3 regions of the Pseudoalteromonas sp. SR44-2 genome follow, and region 2 is predicted to be linked to each of the others. Evidence: predicted binding sites of a transcription regulator. Region 2 holds the regulator's gene; each other region holds the start of a gene.

Region 1 (11,185 bases), on a different contig from region 2:
TTTATACTGGAGTATGAGCAGCCCCGAAAGAGAGTCTTTAGCTATTGCGATTAAAATCCCATTATTTAAAGGCTACATAGGTAAGAGGGCGCTATTAACAAGTAAGAACAGCATTGCTAGATTTAAAGGTATTACTAGCTTAGATCAGCTAGGTAGGCTTTCTGCGGTGCAAGGTCATGATTGGCCTGATACAAAAATAATGGCGTTTAATGGCCTGCATATAAGGCCGTTTGCAAATTATCAGGCTATGTTTGCCTTAACAAGTGCAGGGCGTATTGATTACTTCCCACGTTCATTTATCGAGGTTAATTCAGAGCTAGCGGCAAATAAACAAAGTAACCTAGTAATAGTACCTAATTTATATATGAGTTATCCAACAGGGTTTTATTATTTTGTATCAAATAGTAAGCCAGAGCTTGCAGTGGCAATTAAAAAAGGGCTTGAGATAATGCAAAAAAATGGCGAGTTTGATGCTTTATTTGATGAATATTTCGCAAAAGATTTAAACTCGTTACCTTACGAAAAAGGTAAAACAGTAGAACTGAAGCTAGATAACCCTTATTTTTAAGCACAAAAAAAGGAGCCTGAGCTCCTTTTTAGTATGCTATTAATAGCATTTAATTAGCGAAGTAACGACTCAGTTAATACTGGACGAATTTCGCGAATAATTGCTTGAGTCAGTTTTGGTGAACCACAGATAATATTACCGCTGTGGTTATAGTTATTACCACCGGCGAAATCTACAACCATACCGCCCGCTTCTTTAACCATTAGTTCGCCCGCAGCAGAGTGCCAAGGTTTTAAACCAATTTCAAAAAATCCATCAACACGGCCAGCTGCAACGTATGCCATATCTAAAGCAGAACAACCTGCACGGCGAATATCAGCAGTGTGTACAAATAATGCTTTAAACGCTTCAGTGTATGCATCCATGTGGTTTTTGTTTTTGAACGGGAAACCAGTAGCAAGTACAGTGCCTGCAAGAACCGTAGTTTTGCTAACGCGTAGACGTTTACTGTTTAACTGAGTGCCTTGACCGCGAGATGCAGTGAAAAGCTCACCGCGAATTGGATCATAAATAACAGCTTGGTCTAAACGACCTTTAACTTTAAGTGCGATAGAAACCGCGTAATGAGGGATACCTTTGATGAAGTTAGTTGTTCCATCGATAGGATCTACAATCCATTGGTAATCATCATCCTTGCCTTTATGCTCACCTAGTTCTTCACCAACAATTGAGTGAGTAGGGTAAGACTGTAAAATAGTGTCACGAATTACGGCTTCGGCTTCTTTATCAATGTTAGTTACTAAGTCGTTAGCGCCTTTTTGTTGCACTTCAACTTTTGATAAATCTTCACTTGCGCGAAGTAAAATTTTGCCTGCGTTGCGCGCAGCGCGAACCGCAATGTTTAACATTGGATGCATGGTATTACCTTTGGGTTGTAAAAGAACGTTTATATATTTCAGCCGGCGTATTTTAGCGACTTTTGCCATAAAGTAAACAATAAACCCCAAATACTTGTGTTTGTTTTTTATACAAGATTGAAAAGTGTATATATTTTTAAAAAATAATTATCTGCATTTAAATAAATTAATTTTAAATAACACTTTACCTAAAGTTAACTTGAGGTTTTATCGTGCTCCTAACTTAACTGATAGGATAACATTATGTATTTAGAGCACGTAAACTTAGTCGCGAGTGATATAGATAGTATGCTTACATTTTATCGCGCTGTATTTCCACATTGGTCGATTAGAAGTGAGGGCAGAGGCGATTGGCATGGAAAACCAAGACGCTGGGTACACTTTGGAGATGACACGCATTACATTGCGATAAGCAGTCATGGTGAAGGTGAAAACAGAAACTTATCGGGCCATCAAATTGGTTTTGCACACTTTGCTTATGTAACTAATAATTTAAGCGCAGTAGTAATGCGCTTAAATAAAGTGGGTTTTACTCTAAGCAAGCAAGGTAACGAGAATCCTTTCAGAAAGAATGTCTACTTTATTGATCCTGCAGGGTTTGAAGTTGAGTTTGTAGAGTATTTAAGTGATATACCAAGCGAGCGAAATAACGATTTATAATAAAATACTAAGCAGCACGCTAAAGTGCTGCTACTCAATTATAGTGAGCGATTATTATTACCCGTGCCAAACTGGGTTTTTAGCTCATTTGCAAAACTTATAAATTTTTCTTTAATTGTGCGCTTTATTTTCACCTCAACCGAGCCCATTACTGCCTTTCCTTCAATATGAATTGTAGGGCCTTGGCGTTTGTTAAGCGACACAGATTTATTTTCAAGGCTACTTAAAATACAAAACATTTTAGACACTACATTGACATGCTCTGGTACGTAAATTTCATCGCTACCAAAAATACAGTTAACGTGAATAGTTACATTTTGATGCGCAAAAATAGCATCGGTAAAATCAAGCACCACCGATCCCATAAAGTTACTCAAATATATATTTTTTGGCACAACCCACTGACCACTTCGCTCGTTAGATCCTAAAATACTGCGTAATGTAAAATCATCATCACTGTTTTGCTGTGCACTATAATGTGGTGTAAATTGCGATTGTTTTTCTGCTTTATATTGCTGATCGGTATTAAGTGTTAAGTCTTCTACTAAGGCTAGCAGAGCTTCGTTATTAGGTGCATCCATCGCATTATCTAAACGTCTTTCGAATGCATCAACAGAAATAACACCATGACTGTAATTATAAATTAATTGATCAATCACTTGTTCGCGTACTTGCTCTATTGGGCGGTCTTCAACTTTTACAGACATGAGTTATTCCTTATTATATTTACTATTGATACTGCTCTTGTAGTTAGGCTGCAAACCGCGTACCAAATATAATTTCATTAATTATCAATTGGTTATTTTTTAACGGTGTTTTTTGTTTTGTTATATTAACGATAGATTAACCAAAAGAGCAATTATCTAGCTATTTTCACTATTTGAGAAAGTTTTACCGAGTAGCCTGTAAATAGTTACACAAACATAGATAAGGTTTTATCTTTTAATTAATTCAAGTCTTTGAATTTTAAGTATAAATAAAGTTGGCCTGAAGCTCGCATTAGTTAAAGTGTCTTTAATCAAAAGGAGAAAGATTATGAAAACATTTAACAAATCTATTATCGCAGCTCTAGTTCTTGGTACTACGGCTATGGGTGCCCAAGCAAACAGCTGGGAAAACGAAAGTAAAGATGCTTGGATTGATGGTAAGGCAGAAACCGTTCTACTTATGAACACTAATCTAAACAACTTTGACATTAACACTGATGTAAAAAATGGCAAGGTAGTACTTACAGGTAAAGTTAATAGCGAACTCGATAAAGAGCTAGCAGAAGAACTTGTACTTAGCCTAGATGGTGTAACTGATGTTGACAACAGCCTTACTGTTGTTAAAAGCATGGACACCGAAGATAAAAGCAACGACATGATGGACGATGATGATAACGACCTAACGGACGCTAAAATCACCACTGTAATCACAACTCGCTTCCTGTTTGACTCAGAAGTAGGTGGTACAGACATTGATGTTGATACCGACAACGGGGTGGTAACTCTGAATGGCTCTGTAGAGTCTGAAGCTGAAAAGCAACTAGCAGTTAAAATTGCTAAAAATGCTGAAGATGTTCGCGACGTAGTTGATAAACTAGCTATTGTTGCTGAATAATACAGTATAGTTAAGGCCCAGTAATACTGGGCTTTAAGTCTTTTCAATGTTTAATTTAAATGGAGTTTGATCATGGATATTATTCGTATAATACTTTCGGTTTTATTACCGCCATTAGGTGTGTTTTTGCAAGTTGGCTTAGGTATGCATTTTTGGTTAAATATTCTATTAACACTGCTAGGTTATTTCCCAGGGTTAATACATGCAATCTACATTATTGCGAAAAAATAATGACAGATTATATATTGTGTAAGCCGACTACTGAGGTTTAGCTAAATACTTTAGTACCGATCGGCTCACAATATTAGTTTTTAAAGAATTTTTAGATAGTTTTTAGATAGTTTTTTAGGTTAAATCCAATTTTTAACGCCCTTCAACCCTTTGATTTACTTCCTTAACTCTCTCCCAATATTATTTTAAAACTATACTTATTGTTTACTAATAAGCTTTCCAGCTAACAGCCGCGCTCAGATTCTGACTTGATGCCATTTAGGAAATCTTCAACATTAGTGTGTTTATACATCTATAATATACAATCAAATACTTTATTATTTAGTGACAATATTACCTTCACTTCTAGTGTTATCATTAAACTAGGTTTTAGGCATATTGAGGCAGTTAATTGAATATTCGACTTATAATGTCAGGCGTTGTGTCTTTCGTTTTTTATTTTAGTTGGGCCTACTGGGCAAATAGTGCGGCAGACATTGCTAAATCGGTTACGCTTCAAGCTGCATTAGTGCAAGGTTTGTATAGTGGATTTGTAACGCTGTTTTTTACCTTTATTTTAGAAATGGTCGTCAACAAGTATAAGTTTAGTTATGTAACGCTTGCGTTTGTAACTCCAATTATTTGTATGTTTCATTCTAAAACACCACAAAACGTAGCAATACGACAAAGCTTCAATAATGCAATTAACTCTAGCGCCTCGTATTTAAGTAACAAAAAAATAGCAGGTGTACTTTTTGCGCCTATTATTCCGATTACTGTTCAATCGAGCTTAGTGATTATGGTGAATGTAATTAATCAGACACCTAATTTGCCACTTACAGTAGCCCCAAGCATATTTTTTACAGCCTTGTATGCCTACACATATATGTTAGCTTTGCTTAAAAAGTAGAGGGTTAAATATAAAAGACTATATGGGATAGGTTTTGTTTATAATTTAATGCAGTGAATAGCACGGTAAATACCTTACATTTTATGTTTATGCCCACTTAAAAGATTACTATTTAAGCAGTTAGCTTGTTGATTGTTAAAATAAAGGTTTTTGGTAGTGACAAGCACCTAAAAAGTTTTTATACTGCAACCCGCTTTAGTCGCTCTGTGACTGAACGCTTCAAAAATTAACTGCCTGGCAGTTATATAAAGTTGGCCCCTTAGCTCAGTTGGTTAGAGCACACGACTCATAATCGTTAGGTCCCCAGTTCGAGTCTGGGAGGGGCCACCACTTTTAAAAGCTTTCCAAGTAAATACCTACTAACCGAAATTACCTCGTGCTACCTCTGTGCTACTTTTAGTATAGCAACTTTTTTTATTAACTATCTAATACAACCTCATTTCAGCATCTAGGGATTCGATAAAGAACTATATAGGGCTCTATTAAATTTCAACTTAGGTGAAATCAACAAGCTTTTCGTTAACAAAGCTTTAGTAATAGTTTTAAGCGCTACTATATTTGCTTACAATTACGCAATAAGATTGGTACGTTCAATCGGTTTTTCCGACCTTGCTATATCAGCAAATTCTACTTTTTAGCCCTGTTTATAAAGTCCATAGATTTCATTTAAGCCCCTTTCGCTATGAGGTTGGTAAGTTTTAGGCGCTTGCCGCCTAAAGGCGCGGCATACCCCATGGCCAACACAGACTACGCAGTGAAAAGCCAGTCAAGCTAGAAATCGCCCGAAGGGTTGCGTAGCAAGGGGGCTCCGCTTGCGGGGTTCCGATTTATGGCTTTACAGGAATTGAACGAAGTGGTTTGGGATTAAGTATCTAATAAGCTAATATTTATTTTTATCTTTAGTAGCATGAAACTACAACTAATTAAAATTTATAATCCAAAATTTATTAATAGCTTTGGTTCATGCTATTGTGAGTTTGTGTGTTGGTCTGTTGTGTCCTCGGTCTTATTAAGAGGAAAGTGTGCCCAGTAGACATCTTTACAGGGATTTAAAAGAAACTTACATTATATGAAACCAGAATATTTAGGTGCCAGAGCCTCAAACACTGGCGATGATTTTCATGAATGGTGGGCACTTCGTCTAGCATTACAATTACTCGAACCTGACACATCGTTGGTTGCTGTTACAGTTGAAGGCGTAAATCTTGATGATGAAAATTCTCCGGAGTTAACGGAATGGGACTCTGTTGATTGTGGCTTATTTTATGGTGGCCATTCTATAGAGCAAGCTGAAAAGGTTGTCATTGAGCAGCTAAAGTACTCTGCATCAACACCTGACAAAAATTGGACTGTTTCGGAACTAACAAGCTCTAAATCAAAATCTTCAAATAACAGTATTATTAAGGGGCTTGCTGATTCATTTACTGCAATATTAAAAGCTAGGCCAGACCTGATTGGTGCTGGTGAGTTAACAATCAGGCTAGTCAGTAATCGCCCTATTGGTAAAGACCTTCAAAAATCGCTTTCCGATTTCAGTAACAAAAAGCATGAAACGCTAAGAGTTGCTAGTGGCCTTAACAAAACAAATTTCAAGAAATTTATTAAACTCTTCGACTTTTCTGACTGTGGTACTGGTTCTCGCTTTGAGCAGGAAGAAAGCGCGATTAATGAGATTCTAGCTCTTACACTGAGTGCTGACCGGGGGTTTGTGCTGGATTTGAAAGATCGTATTCATAAGCTGATGCTGCCGGAGGCTACAGGAAGTTATATAACAAGGGAAACAGTGTTGACATGGATGAATGTGTCTGACCCTCGAGCTCTATTCCCATGCCCTCCAAGGCTCAAAGTAGCAGAAAATCCTATTAACAGAAATGCTGCTGTTGCGATACAAACTGCCATGGTCAATGGCGATCAATTTATATGCCTGCATGGAGAAGGCGGTAGTGGAAAAACGACCGTACTAAAACAGGTTGAAAATTTGTTACCTGAGGGCTCAGTCATGATTACATATGACTGTTATGGTGCTGGCACTTATATGGATAGTGAAGCCTATCGACATAGACCGAAAGATGCCTACCTGCAATTAATCAATGAAACCTCGGCTCGATTGCGATTACCTTTGTTGATTAGCCAGGATACTTCTGTAGATTTTATTAAGGCTTTTGCTTTAAGAATCGAAAGTGCAAGCAAAGTTTTAGAGGCACAAGAAGCTAATGCATTATTGGTTATCGTTATTGATGCTGCGGATAATTCTGTAACGGGTGCAAAGCAGTGTAAGCCAGAAGAAATCAGTTTCGTTCATGAACTGATTAAAATCGGAAATCTGCCAGCTAATGTTAGATTGATGATTTCTGCAAGAACTGGACGTTTAGATTCCTTATCTATTCCATCTAAATACAACTCAGTAGAAATTTCTAACTTCTCATTGGAAGAAACAGAGCTCAATGTATTAAATCAATTTCCCCGCGCAGCCAAAGCATGGATAGAAGATTTTCATAATTTATCTAACCGAAATCCACGAGTGCAAAGTTACGCATTTGACTATGCAGAATCAGATGCGGGCAAAGCGATTGAATTTTTAAGGCCCAATGGAAAAGGGTTGGAACAAATCTTTGAAGCCCGCTTTGAAGAGGCTATTTTGAAGGAGGGTAATTCTGACACCTTGTCTCTTGTTTGCTCATCGTTAGTAGCACTACCTGCACCAGTTCCAAAGCAACATTTAGCTAGTGTTGTGGGGATATCAATAGAAAGGGTTAATGATATTGTTTCTGACCTTCCTGGAATGCGTATTCTTGAGGATAAAGTAGGGTTTCTTGATGAGGATGTTGAATTTTTTGTCAGAGAGAAAGCGCAGCCAAGGCTTTTGGAAGCTTATAAGCGTTCAGCAGCACATTTCAGTGCCAATCATGAAAGTGACGAGTATTCGGCCATGCACTTGGCTTCAGCGCTATTTTCAGCTGGGCAAGGTCAAGAAATCATAAGAATCATTGAGGAAAATGAAGCACCAAAAGCTATAAAAGACCAAATAATTCGCCGAGAAGTGCAACGTCAGCGGTTACAGCTCGCAATGAAAGTGTGCCGCTCAGCAGGCGAGCAAGCAGATGCAATATTTACCTTGTTAGTTGGTGCTGAGGCGATAAAAACAGATGATGCCGTAAACAAAATTATCGCTGAAAACCCAGATTTATCTGTCCATTTTGCGTCTGATACTGTAGGCAGAAATATACTTTACTCGTCAAAAACATATGAAAGCCATGGTAGGTTCTTATCGCATATTGTTGCCCGTGATGCAGCTGACAGAGATTTTATCGCTGCCCGTGAAAAGAAACGCATTCTTCGTGAATGGATGAATCGGAGAAGTGAAGATATTGAACGACAAAAAGCCGAACAAAGCGAGCATCGGTACCAACATATAGATGCGTGGCCATTAGAGCTTGAGGATATTACTGCTGTTGCCCATTCAGTGTTGGATATAGAGGGTTACCAGGCTGCATATGAATTCATTTGTGGCTGGAAGCCGAAAAGTATCCATTACAAAATCGCGATCAGATTATTGGATCGCCTGTTGTTATCGGGCAAGGTAGTCACAGTTGAAGAGTTTTTGGATAGTGGTTGTATCCCAGAGCCTTGGTCATCATTGTTCAAAATACCTTTGGCGCTTGTCGGCCATAGTATCGATTGCGCCTCTCTTGAAAAGTCATTGTGCAACAAGAATGTATTGAAATATTGCGACCTAAATGAGCTAGAAAGGCACACCTCTGAAGACTCAGGGACTTTTAGCTACGCGGAAGTGTTACTTAGTGGTTGTGAAATTTTGGCTTCTAATGGAGTGAATTTATCCTCAGTAGAGCCAATACTTGAATATCTATGCCCTGATAATTGGCGGTTGGTCAATAACATCTACATACATGATATTCTTAAAAACGATGTCGCTTTGAGAGCTTACTCTTTGTTAATGCGTCATCGTGGCCTCAACGTCACAATAGAGTCTTATTGGATTGATTCACCTATACCTGAAGATCTTAATGAGGCCGAAAAAAATAAGAAGAAGCAAAAATTATCGGAAAAGCATAAAGAGATAAAAGAAAACCTGTCAGGTTTAATATCTTTTTATGCTGTTAGAGCGGATGTTTTGCTGTCCAATATCTTGCCAGAAAAAGCTGAAGAGAAAGTTAAGTCTGCACTGGATTCTTTGCTTGCAAATTCCTGGAGGATGTCTAGAGAACACTACTTTGAATCCATATGTAGCCAGCTTTCTTTGTCCGTAGCCAGGCTGTCAGTTGTGCCAAATCTCGATATGAATACAGTGCTAACTTTGACTAAGGCAGCGTTCAAACAATGGCCATCTGTATTTTCTTCTGGGCAGCGTAACGTTATTGCAAATCTAATAAAAATACCAGAATTGAGGCTGCCAGTTGTTAAAGATATTTACGAACGCTCAGTTGAAGTAAAAGATCTAAAAACAGCAGCAAACGAAAAAATCAGAATTCTTTTGGATTTATCCAGAACGTTGCTTTTTGTGGATAAGGACGAAGCCAGAGAAGTATTTAAAATAGCAGTTGATATTGCGAATGACGTTGATGTTGATGCTATGCATGATGTGGCTCTTTTTTCGGCGTTGTCCAAAAACGCAAAAAATCATTTTTCGCCTACAGGTTTGCAAAAAATAGCAAGTCAAATGGCTGCGATAATAACGGAGTACGGCATTCTTCTTGATGGCTATGATCATTTTCCTTGGAATGATGCAGTTTCTGCTGTCGCTATATTAGATATGCCTAAAGCAGTCAGTCTTATCGGGTATTGGGAAGATTGTGATTTGATTCAAGCCAGCGAAACTCTTCCTGCATTGATCTCTACGGGTATTTCAGAAGGAACTATAAGCCCTGCGCAGGCTGTCTCTTTGCTTAATTTCTGTGATGATTTGAATGAGGAGCTTGTGACTAAACTAACGTCAATTACAAGCATGCAAGATGCCCGTCAGTTGATAGAGGAAATTGCAAAATCCGAGTTATTGAGATTCAACAGAAGTGATAGCTCCAAAATATGTCAGGCGTTAAATGAACTGGTTCCATATGGCGATGGTAGTGAATATTGGCATTCGGCACTTAATCAATTAGTTCAATTTAAATCACAAACTAAAGAAAGTGCCAAGACCAAAAGTGGTAATAAAAATCGTGCTTCGACAGCAATGAAATCAAAGGAAGGAGAGTTTCTTGAACGCATAAATGTTGAAGAAATTTCCTTTGAATCACCTTCTGATTTTATGAATTCAATTCATGCCAAGCGAAAAGAAGCTAGGGATGAAGATTTTTATATTAGCTGTGATGACATACTGAGATCTTTAATCAGTCGTTTGGAATCAAAAAATCGTGTTGCCTTTCTGGATCTCTTGACTGATGAACATGTTATTGATGATCTTGGCTATACATGGGCTAAAACGTTAATTGATTGCGTTGACTTATGGGTGGGATCATCTCACGTCATATCTACCTGGAAAGAGGAAAATCTACCAACCTTAATTGCTAACCATTTGGACGAATTTTCCTATGGTGAAAATTATGGCTATGAAAAGCGAATACTAAAAGATGTTATTCATAACCTGAACTTAAATAGAGAAGAAACGGTTAGCTTATTGCTGGATGGACTGGAAAAAAATTCTGAATATTTGTCCCTGCCCAAGTTATATTCTGTGGTCAGACTACTGACTGATTATTGCAGCGAGGAACAAATTGCAGATGTCACCACTCGTTATGTTCAGCGACTAACTACACGGTTAAAGCTTCCAGCGAATAAAATTGAGTCTGAGTATTCAACTGAATCAGCATTAGCCTGCCAACTCTACTCGCTCCTAGGTGATGTAGATACTAGGGTGAGATGGCGAGCGGCACATAGTATTAGAACGTCTGCCAGAATGGGCGATTTTAAGATAATTATGGCGCTAATCGCTTTATATGAGCATAAATCCATGCCCGGCTATCGAGAAGGTAATGTGCCTTTTTATTGGATGTCCGCACGTCTTTGGCTCATTGTAACATTTGATCGAATTGCATCTGAGGTACCGGAAGCCATTGCACCTGTCGCACGCTGGTTATTGAGCATTGCTAATGATCAAGACTTCCCACATGTATTGATACGTCATTTTGCCAAATCCTGTTTGATGAAGCTTCTTTCAAATAATTTTATTGATTTTGATGAGCAAGAAATAACAGCATTGTATGCTATCAATACTTCGGAACTAACTACCGAAAAATCGAAACATAGAGCTTCTCGTGGAGGGTTTCACGAAGAAGGTAAAGAAAGAAGGTTTAATTTTGATTCGTTAGATACTCTTCGATATGTATATCCCAGCGCGATAGAGTGTTTTGCTGATGTTGACGA
Region 2 (11,185 bases):
TTATTTTAATTCTTGGTTTTGCAGCTCTTGTTTGGAGTGCCGATAGGTTTGTTTATGGGGCTGCGGCTCTTGCTAAAAACTTTGGTGTACCTACACTTATTGTTGGTTTGACCGTTGTAGCCATGGGCTCTTCAGCCCCTGAAATGATGGTTTCAGCCTCTGCCGCTTTAGCTAACAAAACCGACACAGCCGTTGGCAATGCTGTTGGCTCTAATATTACAAACATTTTACTTGTGTTAGGTATCACTGCTCTATTTCGCCCTCTTTCAGTTTCATCTAGTACGTTAAAACGTGAAATGCCATTAGTGATGCTCGTATCTTTAGCTACTTGGTATGTGTTCTCAGATAACTACTTTTCATTTAGTGAAGGTGTTGCGCTTTTAGTTGGCTTCATCGTATTCATCGGTGGGTTAATCATTGTATCTATGCGTGCAAAAAACCAAGATGACCCATTTGTCTCAGAAGCCTGCGACGATGTACCAAACGATGTACCTACTAAAAAAGCGGTATTTTGGTTAATTGTCGGCATGATACTCTTGCCGGTTAGTTCTCATTTTTTAATCGGCTCAGCTGTTGATATTGCTAAATACTTCGGCTTAAGCGACTTAGTCATTGGTTTAACAATTATTGCCATTGGTACTAGCTTGCCTGAACTTGCCGCCTCGGTTGCAGGTGTACTTAAAAATGAAGATGATTTAGCACTAGGTAATATCGTTGGCTCAAACATATTTAATATTTTAGCTGTATTACCTCTAGCAGGTATTATTAATCCTTCAGCAATTGATCCATCGTTAGTAAGCCGAGATATATTAATTATGATTGGTGCAACACTTGCTCTTATTATTATGTCATTGAACTTTAGAGGCACCCAGCGTATCAATAGGGTAGAAGGCGGCTTATTGCTAATAGCGTTTTTGGGTTACCAAGGGTATATTTTTAGTCAAGTAGGGTAAATGATGGCAACGCTAAACTTTATTGAACAAGGCCTTCGCGTTTTAGATGTTGAGCGCCAAGCACTTAGTGATATTGCACAATATGTAGATGAAAATTTTCATAACGCGTGCCAATTAATGTACGACTGTGAAGGCCGTATTATTGTTATTGGCATGGGAAAATCAGGCCATATTGGCAATAAAATAGCGGCAACCCTTGCAAGTACTGGCAGCCCTGCGTTTTTTGTTCATCCTGGTGAAGCAAGTCATGGTGATTTAGGTATGATCACTAAAAATGACGTGGTTATGCTTATTTCTAATTCAGGGGAAACCAGCGAAGTTTTAAATATCATTCCGGTTTTAAAACGACTTGGTGCCAAAATGATAGCGATGACTGGCAATACGCAATCAACCATGGCAACCCTTGCTAATGTACATGTGTGCATTAAAGTAGAAAAAGAAGCTTGTTCATTGGGCCTAGCCCCTACATCAAGTACCACTGCAACGCTTGCGATGGGCGATGCCATGGCAGTTGCATTATTAGAAGCTCGCGGCTTTACAGCTGATGACTTCGCGCTATCTCACCCAGGTGGTAGTTTAGGCAAGCGCTTATTACTTACTTTAAAAGATGTTATGCACAGCGGCGCAAATACACCTATTATTGATGTTTCACAAACAGTTAAAGATGCCCTAATAGAAATGTCAGCTAAAGGGTTAGGTATGACAGCCATTGTTGATGAAAATCAGCAACTCGTAGGGTTATTTACCGATGGTGACTTACGTCGCATTTTAGAACAAAGAATTGATATTCATACAACACAAATAGATGTTGTTATGACTAAGTCATGCACTACAGCTACGCAAGATATTTTAGCCGCTGAAGCGCTCAATATTATGGAACGTAAACGTATAAATGGCCTAATCGTCGTCAATGAGAAAAACCAACCTATTGGCGCATTAAATATGCAAGACCTATTAAAAGCAGGAGTGTTATAAATGCAATTTGAAGAACTCTATCAACCGCTGAGCGATGATGCAAAAGCACGCGCTAAAAAAGTAAAACTACTTATATGCGATATTGATGGTGTATTTTCTGATGGCCGTATTTACCTTGGCAATCAAGGTGAAGAGCTAAAAGCATTTAATACAAAAGATGGTTTTGGCATTAAAGCACTTATAAACAGTGGCTTTGAAGTAGCTGTTATTACTGGTCGTCATTCACAGATAGTACAACAACGTATGAGCAGCTTAACCGTACAGCATATTTATCAAGGCCAAGAAAATAAGCTCATTGCCTATCAAGAATTAAAAGATAAACTCAACCTTAGCGATGAACAAATTGCTTATATTGGTGATGACGGTCCTGACATGCCTGTTATGGAGTTAGTAGGCTTTGCCGTTGCAGTAAATGATGCCCACCCGCTTATTAAGCGTTTGTCACATTATGTAACGCAAATGCCTGGCGGTTTTGGTGCTGTGAGAGAACTCACCGATTTGCTCATGCTTGAAAATGGTAAAGCATTGACTACACAAGGCACTAGTTCATGAATGCAGCGCGCATAATATTAAGCGTTTTATTCATTAGCTGTATGGTTTGGCTTTGGTACCCTTATTTTACACAAACAAATATTGTGCCTCAGGCTGAGCCTGAAGTTGTTGCTAAGCCTGATTACATAGCTATTGAGCTCAAACAGACAGCCTATGATGAGCAAGGTAAAATTAGCCACAAAGTCACTGCGGCTAAAATGGAGCTATACCAGCAATTAGGTTTCACGTTTTTCGAAAAACCCATTTTCACTTTATATAACGAACAACAAACGTGGCAAATAAATGCAGACGAAGCAACATTATACGAAGATAAACAATTAATTTTAGAAGGTAATGTGGTTGCCAAAAATTTAACCGATAACGCCATGATAGACAAAATCAATGCTGATAATATTCAGGTTGATATAAAGTTATTAACAATGCGTTCGGAGCAACCCGTCATTATCACTGGACCCAATTTAAAAATCACCGGTAAAGGCCTAGAAGCCGACTTAAAAACCGAAGTGATAAAACTAATTAACCATACGCGAACCATATATTATGACCAATAAAATATTAAAATCACTTATAATTCCTACACTTATACTAGCGTTTAATAGTAGTGCTGCAGAGCAAAACACGCAACCTGCTGCCAATCAAATTTCAATAAGTGCCGACAAGCAAGAAGGTCAATTAAAAGCTAATGTGGGTATTTTTGAGAAAAACGTTGAGATTATTCACGGTAATCGCCGCATTACAGCCGATCGCCTAGAAGTACACAAACGTGATGAACTTGGTGATAATAAACAATTATTAATTGCCACAGGTAGCCCTGCGCACTTTGAAGAAAAGCAATCAGACGGCACGACTATGAGCGCCAGTGCTGATGAAGTACGTTATGATGTATCTAAGCGTTTTTTAACGCTTGTTGGTAATGCACAAGTATCGCAAGCCGGACAAAAAATAAATGCTAAAAGCATTACCTACGACATAGAGCAGCAGCTCATCAGTGCCGAAAAAGATGAAAACTCAACTGACCGCGTTCACACAATTTTAGTACCGATCGAAACTAAAAAAAGTAAAAAAGGCGATAAAGGTCAACCATGAGCACATTAAAAGCAGAACTATTGGCAAAAAGCTATAAAGGTCGTGAAGTTGTAAAAAACGTCGGCCTTGAAGTACAAGCTGGCAGTATAGTTGGCTTACTTGGCCCTAACGGTGCTGGTAAAACAACGACTTTTTATATGATTGTAGGGCTTGTTCCTAGCGACAAAGGTAAAATATCTATTGATGATAACGATATTACTCTTTTACCTATGCATAGTCGTGCTAGATTAGGCATAGGCTACTTACCGCAAGAGTCATCAATTTTTAGAAAGCTGACTGTTTATCAAAACTTAATGGCCATTTTAGAAACGCGCAAAGAACTAAATAAACAAGCCAGAGAAGACACGCTCAATAACTTATTAGATGAATTTAGCATACAACACATTCGTGATAGCCAAGGTATGGCATTATCGGGTGGAGAACGTCGTCGTGTAGAAATAGCACGAGCGCTGGCAGCAGATCCTAAATTTATATTACTGGATGAACCGTTTGCCGGTGTTGACCCTATTTCGGTATTAGATATAAAGAAAATAATAGAACATCTTAAAAATCGTGGGATTGGAGTATTAATTACCGACCATAACGTAAGAGAGACCCTTGATGTTTGCGAAAAAGCCTACATTGTTTCTCATGGGGAGCTGATTGCATCAGGTACTCCAGAACACGTATTAAATGATAAAACAGTACGCGATGTTTATTTAGGCGAGCAATTTAGGCTGTAACATTTACGCCATGTCTTTAAGCATCTGCTAGTATTAATTATAACAACATAAAAGGATTGTTAGAGATACATGAGGCAATCACTACAGCTGCGCATGGGCCAGCAACTTACAATGACTCCACAGCTGCAACAAGCTATTCGTTTGTTGCAACTCAGTACATTGGATCTCCAGCAAGAAATACAAGAAGCTCTCGACAGTAATCCACTATTAGAGGTTGAAGAGGCAGACTATTCTGAAGACGCTGCTGGTAAAAACGAGCAAAAAGCTGATACCGATGACATAACTGTTAGCGCATCTGCTGATGATGCTCCGAGCGAATATGAACAAGATACTGGTGAAGCACTTGCAAAAGACACGCTAAGTGACGACATGGCTATGGATGTCAGTTGGGATGAGTACATGAGTGCCGCTCCTGCAGCCTCATCAGGTCCAATGCCTGAAGACGAATCAATATACCAAGGCGCCTCTACTGAAACGCTGCATGAGTATTTAATGTGGCAATTACAACTAACGCCATTTAGCCCTACCGATGAAGCCATCGCTATTGCGATTGTAGAGGCCGTCGATGATTCAGGTATTTTAACATTAAGCTGCGAAGAGATTTTAGAAAGCTTTAATCAAGAAAACGAAGATGATAACGAAGTCGAACTTGATGAAATTGAAGCGGTATTAAAACGCATCCAACTGTTTGATCCTGTTGGTATTGCTGCACGTAGTTTACAAGAGTGTTTGTGTATTCAGCTTAATCAATTTGATAAAGAAACACCTTACATTAATGAAACGAAAATGATTTTAACCGAGCATATTGATCTATTAGCAGCTCGCGACTATCGTACATTAATGAAAAAAACTAAGCTTAAAGAAGAAGAGCTTAAAGAAGTGATGACACTAATACATACTCTCAACCCAAAACCTGCAGATACTATTGTAAGGGAAGAATCTGAGTATGTTGTTCCTGATGTGTCAGTTAAAAAAATTAAAGGCCGCTGGGTTGTCGAATTAAACCCAGATAGCATGCCTAAAATTCGTGTTAATAGCCAATACGCGGCAATGTCTCGCACTGTAAAATCAAGTGGCGACAGCCAGTTTATTCGCTCACATTTACAAGAAGCTAAATGGTTTATTAAAAGCTTAGAAAGTAGAAACGACACGCTATTAAAAGTTACTAATTGTATTGTTAAGCAACAACAAGGCTTTTTTGAACATGGCCCTGAAGCCATGAAACCAATGGTTTTAAATGATGTCGCTGAAATGGTAGAAATGCACGAATCGACAATTTCGCGTGTGACTACTCAAAAGTACATGCATACACCCCGTGGTATATTTGAGCTTAAATATTTTTTCTCAAGCCATGTAAGTACTGAAAACGGTGGTGAATGTTCATCTACAGCAATACGTGCGCTTATCCGAAAATTAATCGCAGCAGAAAACTCAGCAAAACCATTGAGTGATAGCAAAATAGCGGATATATTGGCTGAGCAAGGAATTAAAGTAGCGAGACGTACAATCGCAAAATACCGCGAATCTCTTGCTATTCCACCGTCAAATCAGCGTAAAAGTCTGATTTAAGACGCTAAACTAAAAGGGTAATGCTTATGCAACTAAACTTAACTGGTCGTCACGTAGAATTAACCGATTCACTAAGAGACTATATTAATACTAAATTTGCGAAGCTTGAAAGACACTCTGATCATATTAATAATGTTCATGTCATTCTCGATGTAGAAAAGTTAAATCAAAAAGCAGAAGCCACAATACACGTAAGCGGTGCTGAGCTATTTGCCTCTACAGAACATCAAGATATGTATGCCGCTATTGACTCGTTGATCGACAAGCTCGATCGCCAAGTAATCAAACACAAAGAGAAGCTTGCTCGACACTAATATGATGAAATTAAGTTCACTTATATGCCAGGACTGCAGCAAAGCTGCGGTCCTTTTTAATAGCAAAAAAAGAATTTTAGAGTTCATTAGCGAACTTGCTCACGACAAACTTCCGTATTTACCGCAACAAGATATTCTTAATGCTTTAATGAGCAGAGAGAAATTAGGTAGTACAGGTATAGGGCGTGGCATTGCTATTCCTCATGGAAGAATGAGCGGTGCAGAAGAGCCTTTGGCTTTAGTGCTCGTTAGCGAAACTCCAATAAACTTTGATGCAATCGATAATCGCCCTGTTGATATTTTTGTCGCACTCATCGTACCAGATGGCGATAACCAGCAGCACTTAAAGACTCTAGCAACCATTGCTGATAAACTAAACAACAAAGATTTTTGTAAACAGTTACGCAGTGCAAAATCTGATACTGAGCTTTACCAAGTTATTGTCGATCAATCATAGTTTTATAAAGGGTGTTAAATGGAGTTAATTATCATAAGCGGCCGTTCTGGTTCTGGAAAGTCGGTTGCTTTGCGCGTTGTAGAAGATTTAGGTTATTATTGCGTAGATAATATTCCAGTAAACCTACTACCTTCATTAGTTCGCAGTGTATCTGATAGCTACGATAAAATTGCTGTTAGCATAGATGTGCGCAACATCCCTAAAGAACAAGATGAATTTAACGATATTCTTGAATACTTGCCTGGCTTTGCAAACCCTACGTTGTTTTATTTAGATAGCGACGATCAGACATTGATCAAACGCTTTTCTGAAACACGCAGATTACACCCACTATCAATAGACTCGTTGCCCCTTGATTTAGCCATCAAAAAAGAAAAAGAATTACTTGATGTATTAACCACTCGCGCCGACTTTATGATAGATACGACTGATTTAAGTGTTCATCAACTCGCTGAATCTATTCGTGAAAAGATTTTAGGTAAAAAAGATAAGCAACTGATTGTCACATTTGAATCATTTGGTTTTAAACACGGTATACCAAAAGAAGCAGACTACGTATTTGATGCACGCTTTTTACCAAATCCACACTGGGAACCTGAGTTGAAGCCTTTAAATGGGTTAGATCAACTGGTTAAAGACTATTTAGCTAATCACAGCATAGTGCAAAAATTCACATGGCAAATTCAAACATTTGTGCAAACGTGGTTACCGCATTTAGAACGAAATAACCGCAGTTATTTAACCATTGCTATTGGGTGTACAGGCGGGCAACATCGCTCTGTGTATTTAGCGCAAACTATCGGTGAAAGTTTTGCAATGACACATCCCAATGTAAAAATTCGCCATCGCGAGCAAGAAAAATAATATAGCTGAATAATCACCTGTTCAGCTTAGGTAGAGTAAGTTATGCATTGTGAAGATACCTTTTTAATAAAAAACAAATTAGGCTTGCACGCCAGAGCAGCTACTGTGCTTGCGCAATTAGCAGTACAATTTGATGCGACAATCACATTATTCCAAGATGACAAAGAAGCAGCAGGCGATAGCGTACTTGCACTAATGTTACTTGAAAGTAGCCAAGGAAAAGAAGTTAAAGTTGTTTGTAAAGGCCCTGATTCTGAGCAAGCTTTACACGCTGTTGGAGAATTAATAGCACAACGCTTTAATGAACAAGAATAACCTGTTTTATAAAAACAATATTCGCATTACTAATGCTTCAATTAAAACAGATATATAAAATAGATAGGTTAGTAACGCCAGTTAACTCACCTCCCCCCCCATAAAGTAATATAACAATTTATAAAGGACGCCAATGCCTGAAGCTTTTGAACAAGATTACCCACTACAGCAACTAAAACAGGTGACGAAGTCACTCAATAGTGGTCAATTTGTTCAAGTTAGGCGCATGCTCGCAAAAACGGCTCCTTGTGATACCGCATTATTATTAGAATCATCACCGCATAAAATTCGCCGACTGCTTTGGCAATTGGTCGATCCTGATGTGCAGGGTGATGTTCTTGAAGAATTATCTGAAGATGTTCGTTTAGGCATTATTGCCCAAATGGAACCTAAGCACATTGCCGCCGCAACTGAAGATATGGGCCACGATGACTTAGGTGAAGTATTACGTAGCCTGCCAGATACCGTCTATAAAGACGTTGTTAGCGCGATGGACATTCAAGACCGTGAACGTGCCACGCAAGCACTGTCATATCAAGAGCGTTCAGCAGGTGCGCTAATGAACACCGATACGGTGACCATTCGCCCTGATGTAACACTCGATGTTGTACTTCGTTATATTAGACTGCGTGGTGAGTTACCAGAGGGTACAGATGATTTATATGTTGTTGATAAACATAACTGCTTTATAGGCGCTTTATCGCTGAGTACATTATTAACTAATCCGCCAGAAAAAATTGTGCGCGATTTAATGGATGAAGATTGTGAGTCTATCCCAATCTCAATGGATGAAAGTGAAGTAGCGCAATTATTTGAGCGCCATAATTGGATATCGGCCCCTGTGGTGGACGATAACGACCAACTCCTCGGTCGTGTTACTATCGATGACATCGTTGATGTAATCCGAGAAGATGCCGAGCATAGCTTATTAAGCCTAGCCGGTCTTGATGATGAAGAGGATACATTCGCGCCTGTACTAAAAAGCTCTAAAAAACGCTCAGTTTGGCTAGGAGTTAATTTACTAACCGCACTTGCAGCTGCTTTTGTAGCTAGCTTTTTTGAAGGCACTTTAGATGTGCTCCCTATTTTGGCTGTGCTTAACGGTATTGTCCCTTCTATGGGTGGTGTTGCTGGTAGCCAATCATTAACGCTTGTTATCCGTGGTATTGCTGTAGGTCATATAAACCAAACAAACCAACGTTTCTTGATGATGAAAGAACTGGCCATTGGCGCGCTAAACGGTATTTTGTGGTCACTATTAATTGCGGGTGTTATTGCGCTATGGCAATGGGATTTTATGCTTGGTGGCGTACTCGCCTTCGCTATGTTTATGAACTTAGTGGTGGCAGGTGTTGCTGGTGCAAGTATTCCAATAATTCTTAAAAGAATGAATATAGACCCTGCTCTTGCAGGGAGTGTGGTGCTAACCACGGTGACTGATATTGTTGGTATATTCGCCTTTTTAGGTACTGCTACATGGTTGCTGATATAAATTAAACGCTTTAAATGTAAAGAACTAAAGCAAAAAAATACTTAGGGTAAATCAGTAGCTATGGCAACGGATACCAAACATAAAAATGACATACCTAAAAAAACGCTAAAACAAAAAAGCGTATCCATATTAAAAAGTGTACTGGTATATAGCTCTATATTTTTCGTCATTTATACCGCCGTCAATTGGTGGCGGCAACCTGTCATGCCAGCAAATCCTCAATTACAATTAATCGACTATGAAGGGCAAAACATTAATTTAGCAGCAATGAGCCAAGATAAACCCACGCTTGTGTATTTTTGGGGAACTTGGTGTCCAATTTGTAGTATTACCTCCCCTGCCATAAACGAACTCGCAAACGAGAATAAATACCCCGTCGTGAGCATCGCGATAAAATCAGGCTCTGATCAAGAGCTGCATGATTATTTAAATGAGCAAGGCTACAGCTTCAGTACTGTTAACGATCAACACGGGGAGATATTTTCCGATTGGCAGGGACAAGTCACGCCATCTTATATAATCTTAAAAGATAATAAAATGACGCAAGGACTCACCGGCATTCAGCCGTTATGGTCACTTAAATTGCGTTTGTGGTTATCATCAATGCTTTAAAAAAAAGCTAAACTTAGCACAGGATATCTAAAGAGAGGGGCTCTAAAACCTCACTCTTTATCACCTACAATAATATAGATAATAAAGAGCAAGGCTTACTTAATTTGCGTATGAAAAAGCGCGTACCGCAATTAGCCTTATCTATTAGCAAATAAAATTACTAACGTGTACTTTGACGATTACCGCCTACTTTTGGCTTAGTGTTTGCCTTTTTAAATTGGCTAAAACCAGTATGTCGCGTTAGTGCCGGACGCCCACTTTTTTTACCACCTTTACCTGCTTTTTCATCGCGCCCTTCTTCTGGCACTAAACAGTTAGGCCCTTTACCAATTAAATTAGCTTTACCCATTTTACGTAGAGCTTCACGTATCATTGGCCAACCAGCTGCATCGTGGTAGCGTAAAATAGCTTTATGTAATCTACGTTGGCGTGCGCCTTTAGGTACAGGAACAACTTCTGAGTTGTTTTTTATATTACGCAAAGAGTTCATCTCTGTATGGTAAATAGTCGTCGCATTAGCCATAGGTGATGGGTAAAAATTTTGTACCTGATCAAGCTTAAAGTCGTTTGATTTAAGCCATAAAGCCATGTTTACCATGTCTTCATCTTTTGTACCTGGGTGAGCAGATATAAAGTAAGGAATTAAATACTGCTTTTTACCAGCTTCTTTAGAGTACTTATCAAATAGTTCTTTAAATTGATCGTACGCTCCCATACCTGGTTTCATCATTTTTGATAATGGACCATCCTCTGTATGCTCTGGCGCTATTTTTAAGTAACCGCCTACATGGTGCGTTACTAATTCTTTAACGTAACGCGGGTCGCGTACAGCTAAATCGTAACGTACACCTGAAGCAATCAATACCTTTTTAATACCCTTAACTTCACGTGCTTTTTTATACAAATCTATTGTTGGCGTATGATCTGTATCCATGTGTTTACAAATATCTGGATACACACATGATAAGCGTCTACAGGTACTCTCGGCCTTTTTACTAGTACAGCGCAGCTTATACATATTCGCCGTTGGGCCACCTAAATCAGAAATAACACCAGTAAAGCCGGGAACTTTATCTCTAATTTGTTCAATTTCTTCAATAATAGATTCTTGCGAACGACTTTGAATAATGCGCCCCTCATGCTCTGTAATTGAGCAAAACGAACAGCCACCAAAACAGCCACGCATAATATTAACTGACGTTTTAATCATATCGTAAGCAGGTATTTTAGCATCACCATAACTTGGGTGAGGAATACGCTGATACGGCAAACCA
Region 3 (11,185 bases), on a different contig from region 2:
TAGACCTGCGGCATCATCTTTTGCGCTATTGATACGCATACCTGATGATAAACGTTCCATTGAAGTAGCTAAGCCTTCGCCAGATTTAGTTAAGTTACGTTGTGCGTTTAGTGACGACACATTAGTATTTACTGTTAATGCCATTTTACCATCTCCTAGGTTTAAACAGAGTGTGGTTCAACACGATTTAACAGGAACCACTGTTCGATAATTTCTTACAATAATAAAAGCATTTACTGTGCCAACTTTAATTTATTTTTAAGTCATTGTTTTTTATATACGAAAATAGGTTTTGCTGAATTGTAAATAATTAGTGAAGCTATTTAGACGGGGGTGACATTTTTTTGCCGCGGTTTTGTAGCCAATTTTTGCCGCAAAGTATTGCCGCTTTAAAGTAGGTAAAGCGGCAAGGTATTTCTACTTATAATCTGCTTATAAGTAATCGAATAACGAGAGGTTAGTTAAGCGGCCAAAAGTAGCTTGCGATGCTTGCAGTGCCGTTTCTTGTTTAGTAAGTTCGCTAATAGCTTCTGCCATATCAACTTCAACTAAGTTAGAGCGATTATTTTTATTTTGAATATCGAGTGCTAAGTTTGAATCACTTACTCTTTCAAGTGCGTTCATACGCCCACCTAAACTTGCTTGGGTAAACACAACTTGCTCACTCGCGTTTTGTAATTGAACTAAGCCATCAGCTAGTACTTGCTGAAAGTCATCACCTTCAAGTGTGCCATCGTTAAGGCCGGTAATAAGTGCTTGTAGTGTATTGAGTACGTTTTCTTTGCCTGGCTTTTCAAGGCTAAAATCGAGTTGACCTGGTGCTGTGCCTTCAAATTCAATCGTCATACCTGCAAAATCGATAGGCTCATCAGTAACTTCACCTGTTACTGCTGGGGTTAATGCTGCGCCGTCTCGGTATATTTCGTAGGTTTGTGGGTCTGTTGTTGTAGCACCAGGGCTTACTAATACACTATATGTATTTGCAGTTGCTGGAGCTGTTGGGTCTGCGTTGTAATTTGCTTGATGAAACTTATCAAACTCAGCTTGGCCGTCAACATATACACTTGCCGCTGTAATAGAGCCTGAAACACTTGCCGTGTTGGATTCTACATTTAATCTGGCATCTGTTTTTTCAAACGTATCAAAGCCGTTATCACTTGCCTTGATTGATACACCTTCAGCTATAGTTATTTGGTGCTGGCCTTGGTCGCCATTATAGGTGTACTCACCCGCTGCAGAATCAAACTGATATGGCTGCGTGCTGTCTTGATATCCTGAAAATATAAATTTACCGTCTTCTGATCGGGTGTTCATTAAGTTAGCTAACGTTTGTTGAATTCCACTAAGTTCTGATGCAAACGTCTTTAAATCGTCTTTAGTATAAACACCATTACCTGCCTGAATAGTGAGCTCTTGTGCTTGTTGAATATTACTATTTATGCTTTGTAATACGCTTTCTTCTGTTTCTAGGCGGCCATTTAGCTGATCGATATTTTTAGTGTATTGCTCATTAGTTTGTATTTTATTTGAATACAGCATAGCTTGCGAAATAGCAGCTGGCGCTTCTGAGGTGGTTAGATACTTTTCACCTGTTGTTACTCGCTCTTGAGCATTTGCAACACCTTGTTGGTTGTCGAGTATTTTATTTATGTTGTTTTGGTACATTAAATTATTTGATAAACGCATAATTACCTCGCCGCATTTAATAAGGTGTCAAAAATTTCTTGAGCTGCTGCTAAAACTTGTGCTGATGCTGAGTACGATTGTTGAAAACGCAGTAAATTTGCGGCCTCTTCATCAAGGTTTACACCCGATAACGACTCGTACCATGCCTCAGATTGCTGTGCTAGAGCGTCAAATGCAGCCCCACTTGTGATTGCTTGGCCAGTTACAACACCTATATCACTCACTAATCCTGAATAAGCTTGGTTGAACGTTTTATGGTTGTCGGCCGTTGCTGTTGTTTCTACATTTAAACGGACTAACTCACCATTTTGTAAATCAGCTAATTTTAAACCATTACGGTTATCGTCAAAGCCGCCTTCATTAAACTCAAGTGTAAAGGTATCGCCTGTTGCTGGTGTACCTTCTATATCAAAATCGAATCCGTAAGTATCGAATGGGGCACCCGCTTGCGATAACATTCCTTTTGCAGGAGGCGTAATAGTAAAAGTATTCGTTCCGCTATTATCAGTAATTTGATATTCGTTAGCATTACCTGTTTTAACAAGCGTTATTTCACCGTTTGTTAAGCTTGGTGTTGAAGTAAAACCCCCAGAGGTAACACTTGTTACTTCTCCCGCTGAAATAGTAGCGGTACCTATATTATTTAAATCGTTAGCAGTACGGATTGGCGATGCTAGTGCTAAATCTTCTGCGCGCCCTGTTGCAAGTGTAATACTTGAAGCAGCATCTGAATTAAGCTTTATTTGAAATTGATCCCCCTCAACACCAGCCCCAGATACATTTACTTGAAGACCAAATGATTCTCCGGTAGTAGTCGATGAATCAATAACACCTGTCGATATATCAGCAAGTGAAGGCTGACCTAACGGGTCGCCTTTGTTATCTATAGGCTGAATACTTACTTCGTTGGGATTAGCTGTATAAGTAATAATAAAGTCACTGGCAGGAAGTTCACTGCCCTTACCTGGCTCTACCGTTGCAGTCATACCGGCAGTACCGGTGTTAGCTTGATATGCATAAGCGCCAACGGTAGGTATATTAAAAATATTACCACCTAGCTGACCTGTTGCATCCATACCCAATTTGTTTTGCTCGTTAAATGCATCAGCTATCGCTAAGCCCATTTGACCAATTTGGTTTTGCGCAGGGACTAATATGTCATCTCTAAAAGCAAGTAAGCCGCCAATTTTGCCTTTAAGCTTACTTACATCAACTTCAAGCGGCACAGCTTTGCCACCATTAACATCAAGCGTGAATTCTTTAAAATTAGGATCAGGATCGCCCGTCATCGAAAATAAGTTAAATGCGCCATTTTGCATAACCACCGCTTCGCCTGTGCCCATAAAAACGAGTTTTTCGCCATTTGGACCATCAAGCGTTTCAATGTCTATTAGCTCTGATAAGTCGCGTATTGCTTTATCGCGTTCGTTATAGGTAGAGCTCGCATCTGCGGCGTTATTAGTGCCATTAACGGCTGCAATATTTTGATTTAGCGTGCTAATACTTTGAATGAGTGAGTTTGCTTCATCTGAAAATATTTCGAGCTGCTCGTTTACTATACTTTTTTGATCAAGCACGATGCCCGAAAGCCTATCCATTTGATCAATTAAGCTTTGCGCATCTGTCATTACTAATGAGCGAGCAACAGTAGACGACGGCTGATTTAGCGCTTCTTGCACATTATTAAATAAAGAGTTAATACCAGTCGAAAGGTTGTTCGACTCTTCAGAAAAAATAGTATCAACTCGATTAGCCTCAGTAATAAACTGATCGAAAAACGATTTATTAGAGGTGTCACGATTTAGCTGTGACTGAGCAAACTCGTTTAGTAATCGGTATGTTTCGCCTCGCCCTACTTGGTTGTCAACCATAGTAGTAAACTCTGTACGCTCACGCACATAGCCTTCGGTATTTACATTGGCGATATTTTTACTTGTCGTTTGCAGTAGCTCCGAGCTTGATCTAACCCCAGAACTGGCAATGTTTAATAAATTAAACGACATGTTACTCTACTCCTTGGCGGATCACGTTTGCCGCAATGTCTTTTAGCTGACTGCTATTGAGCACTTTTTTTATTTTGCTGGCGTAATTTGGATCGGTTGCATAACCTGCTTTTTGTAATGAATCTAAAAAGTCGTTTGGTTTAGCTGTATTTTGTAATGCTTCTTTGTAGCGTGGGTTTTGCGTTAAAAAATCAACGAAGTCGTTCACGCTGTCTTTAATTGAGTCGTAGGCTCTAAAGCTGGCTTGTTTTTTAACGGGTGTACCTTGCTCAAACTCAAGCGTTATTTTGCTTGCTTTATCGCCTTCCCAGCTTTTATCTGACTTAATATTAAATAAGTTATTTGAGCTGCCACCGTCACTTTTGTTAATAATGTGCTTACCCCAACCGGTTTCAAGTGCCGCTTGTGCAACCATTACCGCAGGATTTAAACCAATTTTTTGCGCTGCAGTTTTAGCGTGTTCCCACACTGAACTTACAAACTCTTCTGCATTTTTAAATGTTGGGCTATCGGTTTTAGACTCTGCAGTATCGACTTTAGGCTCAGCAATATCGGCTTTAGTACTCTTAACGATAAGATCGGGTTGCTTATTTTTTTGCTCATGAGGAAGAGCAGAACCGACTTGCGTATCGCTAAAAATATCGTTAGTTGTTCTAAGCACCGAGCCTGGCATAAAGTTTTTAGACTCAGGCGATAACTGCTGAACTATTAAATCGGCAAGGCCTAACGAGCCATTTGATGAAAGCTCTGTTGAAAGTTGCTGATCGTGCATTTCTTCAAAAAACTTTACGCCACTTGAATTAAATGGGCTGTCTTTGTCTTCAAACGCTTCGTTAGCTTTGCGCATTCCTTTGAGCAACATTTGCGTAAAAATAGCTTCAAATTGTGCGGCCGCTTTTTTGAGCGCAGCTTTAGAGGCATCAGTTGATGCATCGCCACTCGTTAAGGCTTCTTTACGAAGTGAATCTAAGTTGCCTAAATCAAAAAAGTTTTGTTTATCGAGATGATTAGTTTCCATCGGCTTTTTGACACAAAATGAATAATGCAGTTAAAAATGCAAAAATTGAGCCACTACCGATAAAACAAGGAAGATAAAAATAATAAACTTAAGTTGCTGTAAATAAAAAGCCCTAATTTCAAAAATATAGGGCTTAAGTAATACGTTATTTAATGGCCTGGGTTATTTATATAACAACTAACTGTCCGTTAATTGCGCCAGCTTCTTTTAGTGCTTCTAAAATAGCCATTAAGTCACCAGGCGCTGCGCCTACTTCGTTAATTGCGCGAACTAAATCGTCAAGGCTTACACCTGGATTAAATACAAAGGCGCGCGAGTCGTCTTGGTTTACATCAATAATACTTTGCTGCGTGACAACTGTATCACCGTTTGCTAGCGGATTTGGTTGTGACACGTTTTGTTGTTCTGCAATTGTTACTGTTAAGCCACCATGAGTTATAGCCGCAGGCTGAAGCTTAACGTTTTTGCCAATGACAATTGTACCGGTGCGCGAGTTAACTATAATTTTAGCGGCCATGTCAGCTGGTTTAAATTCTAAGTTTTCAAGTGTCGATAAATACGATACACGCTGGGATGCATCGCGTGGTGCTATAACACGAATAGAAACAGAATCTATTGCTTGTGCGCTATTTGGGCCAACTAAGTCATTAATTGTTTTTTCTAGGCGTTTTGCCGTTGTAAAGTCTGGGCGGTTTAAATTAAAAGTAATGTAATCGCCTTGCATAAATGGGCTTTCCACTGTGCGTTCAACTGTAGCGCCATTTGGTATACGGCCAACTGTAGGGGTGTTAATTACAACTCTACTGCCATCAAGGCCTTGTGCGCCTAAGCCACCGACAATTAAACTACCTTGGGCAATTGCATACACGTTACCATCTACACCTTTTAAAAAAGTTTGTAGTAAAGTACCGCCACGTAAGCTGCCTGCACTACCAATAGAAGAAACCGTAATATCTATTGTTTGCCCGGGCTTTCTAAATGCAGGTAATTCTGCATGTACAGCAACAGCGGCAACATTTTTAATTTTAGGACTTTGAGTTGAAGGTAGCGTAATACCAAAGCTGTTCAACATGCCTCTAAAACTTTGTTGTGTGTATGAGTTTTGCTCGCCGGTGCCCGGTAAACCAACCACTAAGCCATAACCGACTAATTGGTTAGAGCGTACGCCTTCAACCATAGACACATCTTTTATGCGCTCAGCACTGGCAGTAAACTGCCAACCTAATAACACAACTAAACATAAAGCTTTAAGGCTATTCATGTTGTTACCCTCTAAAATGGAAACAGCGAACTGCTAAAGAAACGTGTAAGCCAACCAGGACTTTGCGCCTCTTGCGTTTGCCCTTTACCTGAGTATTGAATACGTGCATTAGCGATACGATTTGATTCAACCGTATTATCGGCGCTTACGTCTTGAGGGCGTACTAGCCCTTCTAAACGAATAAACTCTTCGCCAGTATTAAGCGTTAGCCATTTTTCGCCGCGTATAACTAAATTACCATTAGGTAAAACGCGCATAACATTAACCGAAATATCGCCCACCAAGCTGTTTGACTGGTTTGATTTTGAATCACCCGTAAACGACGAATCACTGCCAATACCAAACTGAATACTATCGCCACCTATATTTACAGGTAGACCACCTAATCCAATAACGGGATCTAAGCTTGCGTCGGTTTCTTTGTCTGTTTCTGTTTTAGCGGCCTTTGTTGCTTGAGTAGACTCTTGCAATTTAACCGTAATTATATCGCCAGTACGTAGCGCTTTTTTATCAGAATATAAGTCGTTTGATGTATGAGTATTAAACAATGAACCTGTTGCTACCAGCGGCTCTAAAATAGGCTCGGGGTACATAGGTGCGTAGTAAGGGTCGTCCTGCACTACTTCACTATTTTGCGTAGACATACAGCCACTTAAAAATAACGTGCCCGCTGTAAATAAAATAATATTACGCATAATTCCCCCTACTCTATTAAAGCTGTTGATTGATATAACTCATCATTTCGTCAACGGCCGAAATTACTTTTGAGTTCATTTCGTAAATACGCTGAGTTTCGATTAGGTTTACGAGCTCTTCAGTTACATTTACGTTTGATGTTTCGAGTGAGCCTTGAATAATGCTACCTAACCCTTCAACACCAGGATTACCTTGTACCGGCGCACCACTTACAGCGGTTTCGGTATAAAGGTTTTGACCAATTGGCTCAAGGCCCGATGGATTAATAAAGTCACTAATAGTCAGCTGACCAATGACCACGTTATCGGCTTGGCCTGCAACACGTACAGATACTTCGCCGTCTTGCGAAACCGTAATTGATTGCGCGTCATCTGGTACATTCATTTCTGGCTGGATCACATAACCTGCGCCCGATGTCACAATTCGTCCATCGCCATCAGTAGTAAACTGACCATTGCGCGAGTAAGCAATATTGCCATCTGGTTGCAGTACTTCAAAAAAACCTTCGCCAGAAATCATCCAATCTAGTGAGTTTTCGGTGGTCAACATGTTGCCTTGCGTAAACTCTTTTTGGTTAGCTACAACTTTAGCACCCGCACCTAACATTAAGCCCGACGGCATTTCGGTATCTTGCGATGAACGACCACCCGGTTGATTAATATTTTGATAAAGTAAATCTTCAAATATAGCGCGGCTTTTTTTGTAACCTACGGTACTCGCATTCGCTAAATTATTTGAGATAACCGATATATCGGTTTGTTGAGCGTCTAGCCCCGTTTTACTGATCCACAATGCTGGATTCATAATCGTGTCCTCACTTTAAAGTTAAACTATGCGTAATAACTGATCTTGACGCTCGTCAATTTCTTCAGCTGTTTTCATTAATTTCACTTGTAATTCAAATTGGCGCTGGTGGCTTATCATGTCGACCATTTCGTGAACCGGATTCACATTCGACATTTCAAGCGAACCACTTAAAACTTTTACATTGGCAGAGGTATCTACTGTTACATTTGCTTTTGGTCTAAATAAACCATCGTTACCTTTTTCGAGCTGTGAGCTATTTGCTTCTACCACTCTAAGCGTGTCGATTTCTTCTAAAAAGTTAGCGGGAGCGCCTTGTGGTCGAACTTGAATAGCGCCATCTTGGCTAAACCCTATTTTTTCGACTGGGACGGGTAAAATAACAGGTCCCCCTTCGCCAATAACTTGACGACCATGGCTGGTTACGAGCATGCCTTGAGCAGTAACGTTTAACGTACCCACTTTTGTGTAAGCTTCATTACCGGAGGCATCTTGCACAGCAAGCCATGCGTTATCGCTCATTGCGATATCTAAGTCTCGCCCGGTTTGAACAATGCCACCCGATACCATGTTTGAACCCGGACGCTCTTGCATTGAAAATACACGTGTAGGCAAACCTTCGCCAAACGCTTGCATAGAACGCGCCTGGGCAAAGTCAGCTTTAAATCCTGTTGTATTTGCATTCGCCAAATTATTGGCTTTAAGCGCAAGCCCTTGTAGGCTTTGCTTAGCGCCAGAGGCCGCAATGTAGACCATTTTGTCCATAGTATCGACTCACATAAAAAATCTCTGAACTTATAAATGCAAAATAGGTGCCAGATTAAATTTGACGCAACATTGAGAGGTATTTAGAAGGGCTTACAAAGAGGACTTATAAAAAAGGCTGCAAAAATGCAGCCTAATATATTTAATGGGGTTTAGCTTATCGAATCTGCAAAATACTTTGCTGAATAGTTGAGTTAACTTCAAGCGCACGTGAGTTTGCTTGGTAATTACGCTGTGCAGTAATTAAGTCTACAAGCTCGTTTGTAAGGTTAGTATTTGATTGCTCAAGCGCTGATGAGTTAATTCCACCAAACGTACCCGAACCGGCTTCACCCGCTACAGGTTCACCTGAATCAATACTTTGCTTCCAGCTTGTATCACCCACTTGTGATAATCCTTGTGAATTTGGGAAACGTACCATAGCCACTTGGCCTAGGAATGTTGAGTCACCATTACTGTAAGAAGCGACAATTTTACCGTCTGTTCCTATATCAATTCCGGCTAAACGGCCTACTGTTGAGCCATCTTGATCGAGTGCTTTTACTTCAAAACCACTTGAATACTGAGTTGGAATACGTCCAGCTGTGTTATTTTCATCGCGCCAGTTAAGCTCAATACCAGTACCAGGGAAAGTTGCACCATTGTCTAGTAATGTTGATAAACCAGTACCAGAACCCGCTGGTAGTAGTATTTCATCAAAAGTAGTTGTATTTGTATTTGCTGCACCACCTGTTGTTGATGGTAAACCACTTGAGTTAAAACCAAGGGTGGTAAGTGGTGTATAGGGCGCGGTTTGTTCTCCGCCAGTTGTGGCATCAACTACTTTGCCATCGAGTGTTGCGTATACTTCCCAACTGTTATCTGTACCACCTGCTGCGGCATCATCTTCTTTAGCAAAAAAGTACTGTAAAATATGTGGTTCACCTAGTGAATCATATACCGTTGTTGACGTAGATGAGTTATAAGTACCACTAGATGTTGGGTCAAAAGCAATACCCGGAGCATCTGCTGTTGCATCTAAGTTAAACGACAAAAATACATTTTCTGTTGCGCGAGGTGAACCAGACGAATCAGGGATTTGAATTGGGTTTGTTGTGCTCAAACTTACCGACGTTGTATCACCTGTAGAAGAATCAACAGGGAATGCTTGTAAAAAGTTACCTTTTGCGTCAACCATAAAGTTATCTTGGTTAAGCTTAAATGCACCTGCACGTGTATATGTTAAATCTTGCGAAGATAAATCGTCTGTCATCGCAAAATAACCTTCACCAGTGATTGCTAAATCAAGTGAGTTATTTGTAAATTGTAGTGAGCCTTGATGAAACTGCTGCGCAACCATGGTTGTTTGCACACCGTCACCATTTTTAGTCTTACCAGAGCTAAATACTGACGATGCGTAAACATCGGCAAACTCAGCGCGTGACTCTTTAAAACCTGTAGTATTAACGTTTGCAATGTTATTTGCAGTTACGTCTAAATCTTTTTGTGCGGCAGCTAAGCCAGTTAATGCAATATTGAAGCTCATAATTCACCTCTAACCTGTTAATATTTAGCCTGCTGACAGGCGAAGTATAATTAAAATTTATTACGCGATTTCTGCGACGTCTGTCAACCTAACCGCACCTTCTTTAGTGTTAATAATAATGCCACTTGAGCCATTAATATTAACGCTTTCAATGTTCTTAAATGTAGCAATGGGTAAGCTTGAAAATTCACCGTCAGTACTTCCTTCTGCGGTTACTGAGTATTCACCTTCAGGTAAACGCTCACCAGCTTCATTTTTGCCATCCCACGCAAAACGTACCGCACCTGCTGGCTGAGAACCCATATCAATAGTTCTTACTAGCTGACCTGATGCATCAGTAACTTTAATTTTTAAGTTATCAACGGCTTCTTCTGCTACTGCAGAGCCTCTGGCATCACCTGTTTCATTTAAATCCAGAGTGTTTGACTCTAGTAAAGCTTGTTTGCCTACAAGTGTAGATGCTTGCAGTGCTGAATTAGATGTCATTGAAGAGGCTAAAGATTCAAAATTAGTATTTAAATCTGTAATCCCTTGCGCCATCGTAAAGCTAGTCATTTGAGCAATCATTTGGTCATTATCCGCAGGGTTACTGGGATCCTGATACGATAATTGCTGAGTTAACAAAGAGAAAAAGTCTTCTTGTGTTAACGCATCACTCTCATTATCACTGGTAGCAACTTGTTGCTCTTGCCAGCGTATAGAGTCTAAATAGGATGAAGATGTACTAATATCGTTACTCATAACCTACCCTCGGTTACCGCTGCCCTAGCAACAGTGTTTTACTTAGCATTTGCTTAGCTGCATCAGCAACTTGCACGTTTGTTTGGTAAGAACGAGAGGCAGAAATCATATTTGCCATCTCTTCTACAACATTAACGTTGGGTTTATAGATATAGCCATTTTCATCCGCACTTGGATGGTTTGGGTTATATTCAATTTGCAATGGTGCATCGCTTTCAACAATGCCCAAAACTTTAACACCAACTGCGGAGCCCTGCTGGTTACTTACTGATGCTGAAGCCTTTGTTAGCTCAGCCGCAAATACAGGTTGGCGCGCTCGGTACGTTTTGTCTTGAGATGAACTAATGGTATTAGCATTAGAAATATTACTAGCTGTCGTATTTAAGCGAACGTTTTGTGCGCTCATACCCGAACCTGCAATATCGAAAACATTATATAAACTCATAATTTTTATCCTTGACTACCGAGAGCTTTATTCAGGCCTTTAAATTTGCCACTTAAAAATTGCAAGCTGGCCTGATACTCCATAGCATTCTGTGTATACAAGTTTCGTTCCACTTGTATATCAACCGAGTTACCATCACCTGTATCTGATTGATTTGGCAAACGAAATGATTCTGAACTGCCCATACTATGAGTACCTCCACCAATGTGTTTATCATTAGTTCTTACCATAGTATTGCCGC

Evidence for each region. Region 2 encodes sigma-54, which starts transcription at its own class of promoters, with help from an activator protein. Its sites were predicted from a motif close to GTTGGCACGNNNNTNGNNT; they were not measured.
Region 1: a site for sigma-54 is predicted at 3,067-3,085, ahead of H5115_RS13235 (BON domain-containing protein). Genes of this name have one in related genera too.
Region 3: a site for sigma-54 is predicted at 8,270-8,288, ahead of H5115_RS09195 (flagellar basal body rod protein FlgF). Genes of this name have one in related genera too.

What each region holds. Positions count from the first base shown of each region.
Region 1 covers NZ_JACJDW010000020.1:66,658-77,842, forward strand. Annotated here, with positions in the region: gene H5115_RS13215 (ABC transporter substrate-binding protein) at 1-568, shown strand, start outside; gene suhB (inositol-1-monophosphatase) at 622-1,425, opposite strand; gene H5115_RS13225 (VOC family protein) at 1,669-2,085, shown strand; gene H5115_RS13230 (LiaF domain-containing protein) at 2,124-2,792, opposite strand; gene H5115_RS13235 (BON domain-containing protein) at 3,121-3,687, shown strand; gene H5115_RS13240 (YqaE/Pmp3 family membrane protein) at 3,760-3,918, shown strand; gene H5115_RS13245 (hypothetical protein) at 4,310-4,807, shown strand; tRNA gene H5115_RS13250 (tRNA-Ile) at 5,061-5,137, shown strand; gene H5115_RS13255 (ATP-binding protein) at 5,877-11,185, shown strand, end outside.
Region 2 covers NZ_JACJDW010000008.1:31,680-42,864, reverse strand. Annotated here, with positions in the region: gene H5115_RS06815 (calcium/sodium antiporter) at 1-953, shown strand, start outside; gene H5115_RS06810 (KpsF/GutQ family sugar-phosphate isomerase) at 957-1,928, shown strand; gene kdsC (3-deoxy-manno-octulosonate-8-phosphatase KdsC) at 1,929-2,480, shown strand; gene lptC (LPS export ABC transporter periplasmic protein LptC) at 2,477-3,031, shown strand; gene lptA (lipopolysaccharide transport periplasmic protein LptA) at 3,021-3,566, shown strand; gene lptB (LPS export ABC transporter ATP-binding protein) at 3,563-4,288, shown strand; gene H5115_RS06785 (RNA polymerase factor sigma-54) at 4,358-5,857, shown strand; gene hpf (ribosome hibernation promoting factor) at 5,884-6,171, shown strand; gene ptsN (PTS IIA-like nitrogen regulatory protein PtsN) at 6,176-6,628, shown strand; gene rapZ (RNase adapter RapZ) at 6,647-7,492, shown strand; gene H5115_RS06765 (HPr family phosphocarrier protein) at 7,535-7,807, shown strand; gene mgtE (magnesium transporter) at 7,941-9,299, shown strand; gene H5115_RS06755 (protein disulfide oxidoreductase) at 9,504-9,911, shown strand; gene H5115_RS06750 (YgiQ family radical SAM protein) at 10,072-11,185, opposite strand, start outside.
Region 3 covers NZ_JACJDW010000012.1:10,168-21,352, reverse strand. Annotated here, with positions in the region: gene H5115_RS09230 (flagellin) at 1-144, opposite strand, end outside; gene flgL (flagellar hook-associated protein FlgL) at 433-1,686, opposite strand; gene flgK (flagellar hook-associated protein FlgK) at 1,689-3,689, opposite strand; gene flgJ (flagellar assembly peptidoglycan hydrolase FlgJ) at 3,691-4,707, opposite strand; gene H5115_RS09210 (flagellar basal body P-ring protein FlgI) at 4,874-5,968, opposite strand; gene flgH (flagellar basal body L-ring protein FlgH) at 5,980-6,663, opposite strand; gene flgG (flagellar basal-body rod protein FlgG) at 6,680-7,468, opposite strand; gene H5115_RS09195 (flagellar basal body rod protein FlgF) at 7,490-8,233, opposite strand; gene flgE (flagellar hook protein FlgE) at 8,391-9,758, opposite strand; gene H5115_RS09185 (flagellar hook assembly protein FlgD) at 9,819-10,499, opposite strand; gene flgC (flagellar basal body rod protein FlgC) at 10,513-10,944, opposite strand; gene flgB (flagellar basal body rod protein FlgB) at 10,950-11,185, opposite strand, start outside.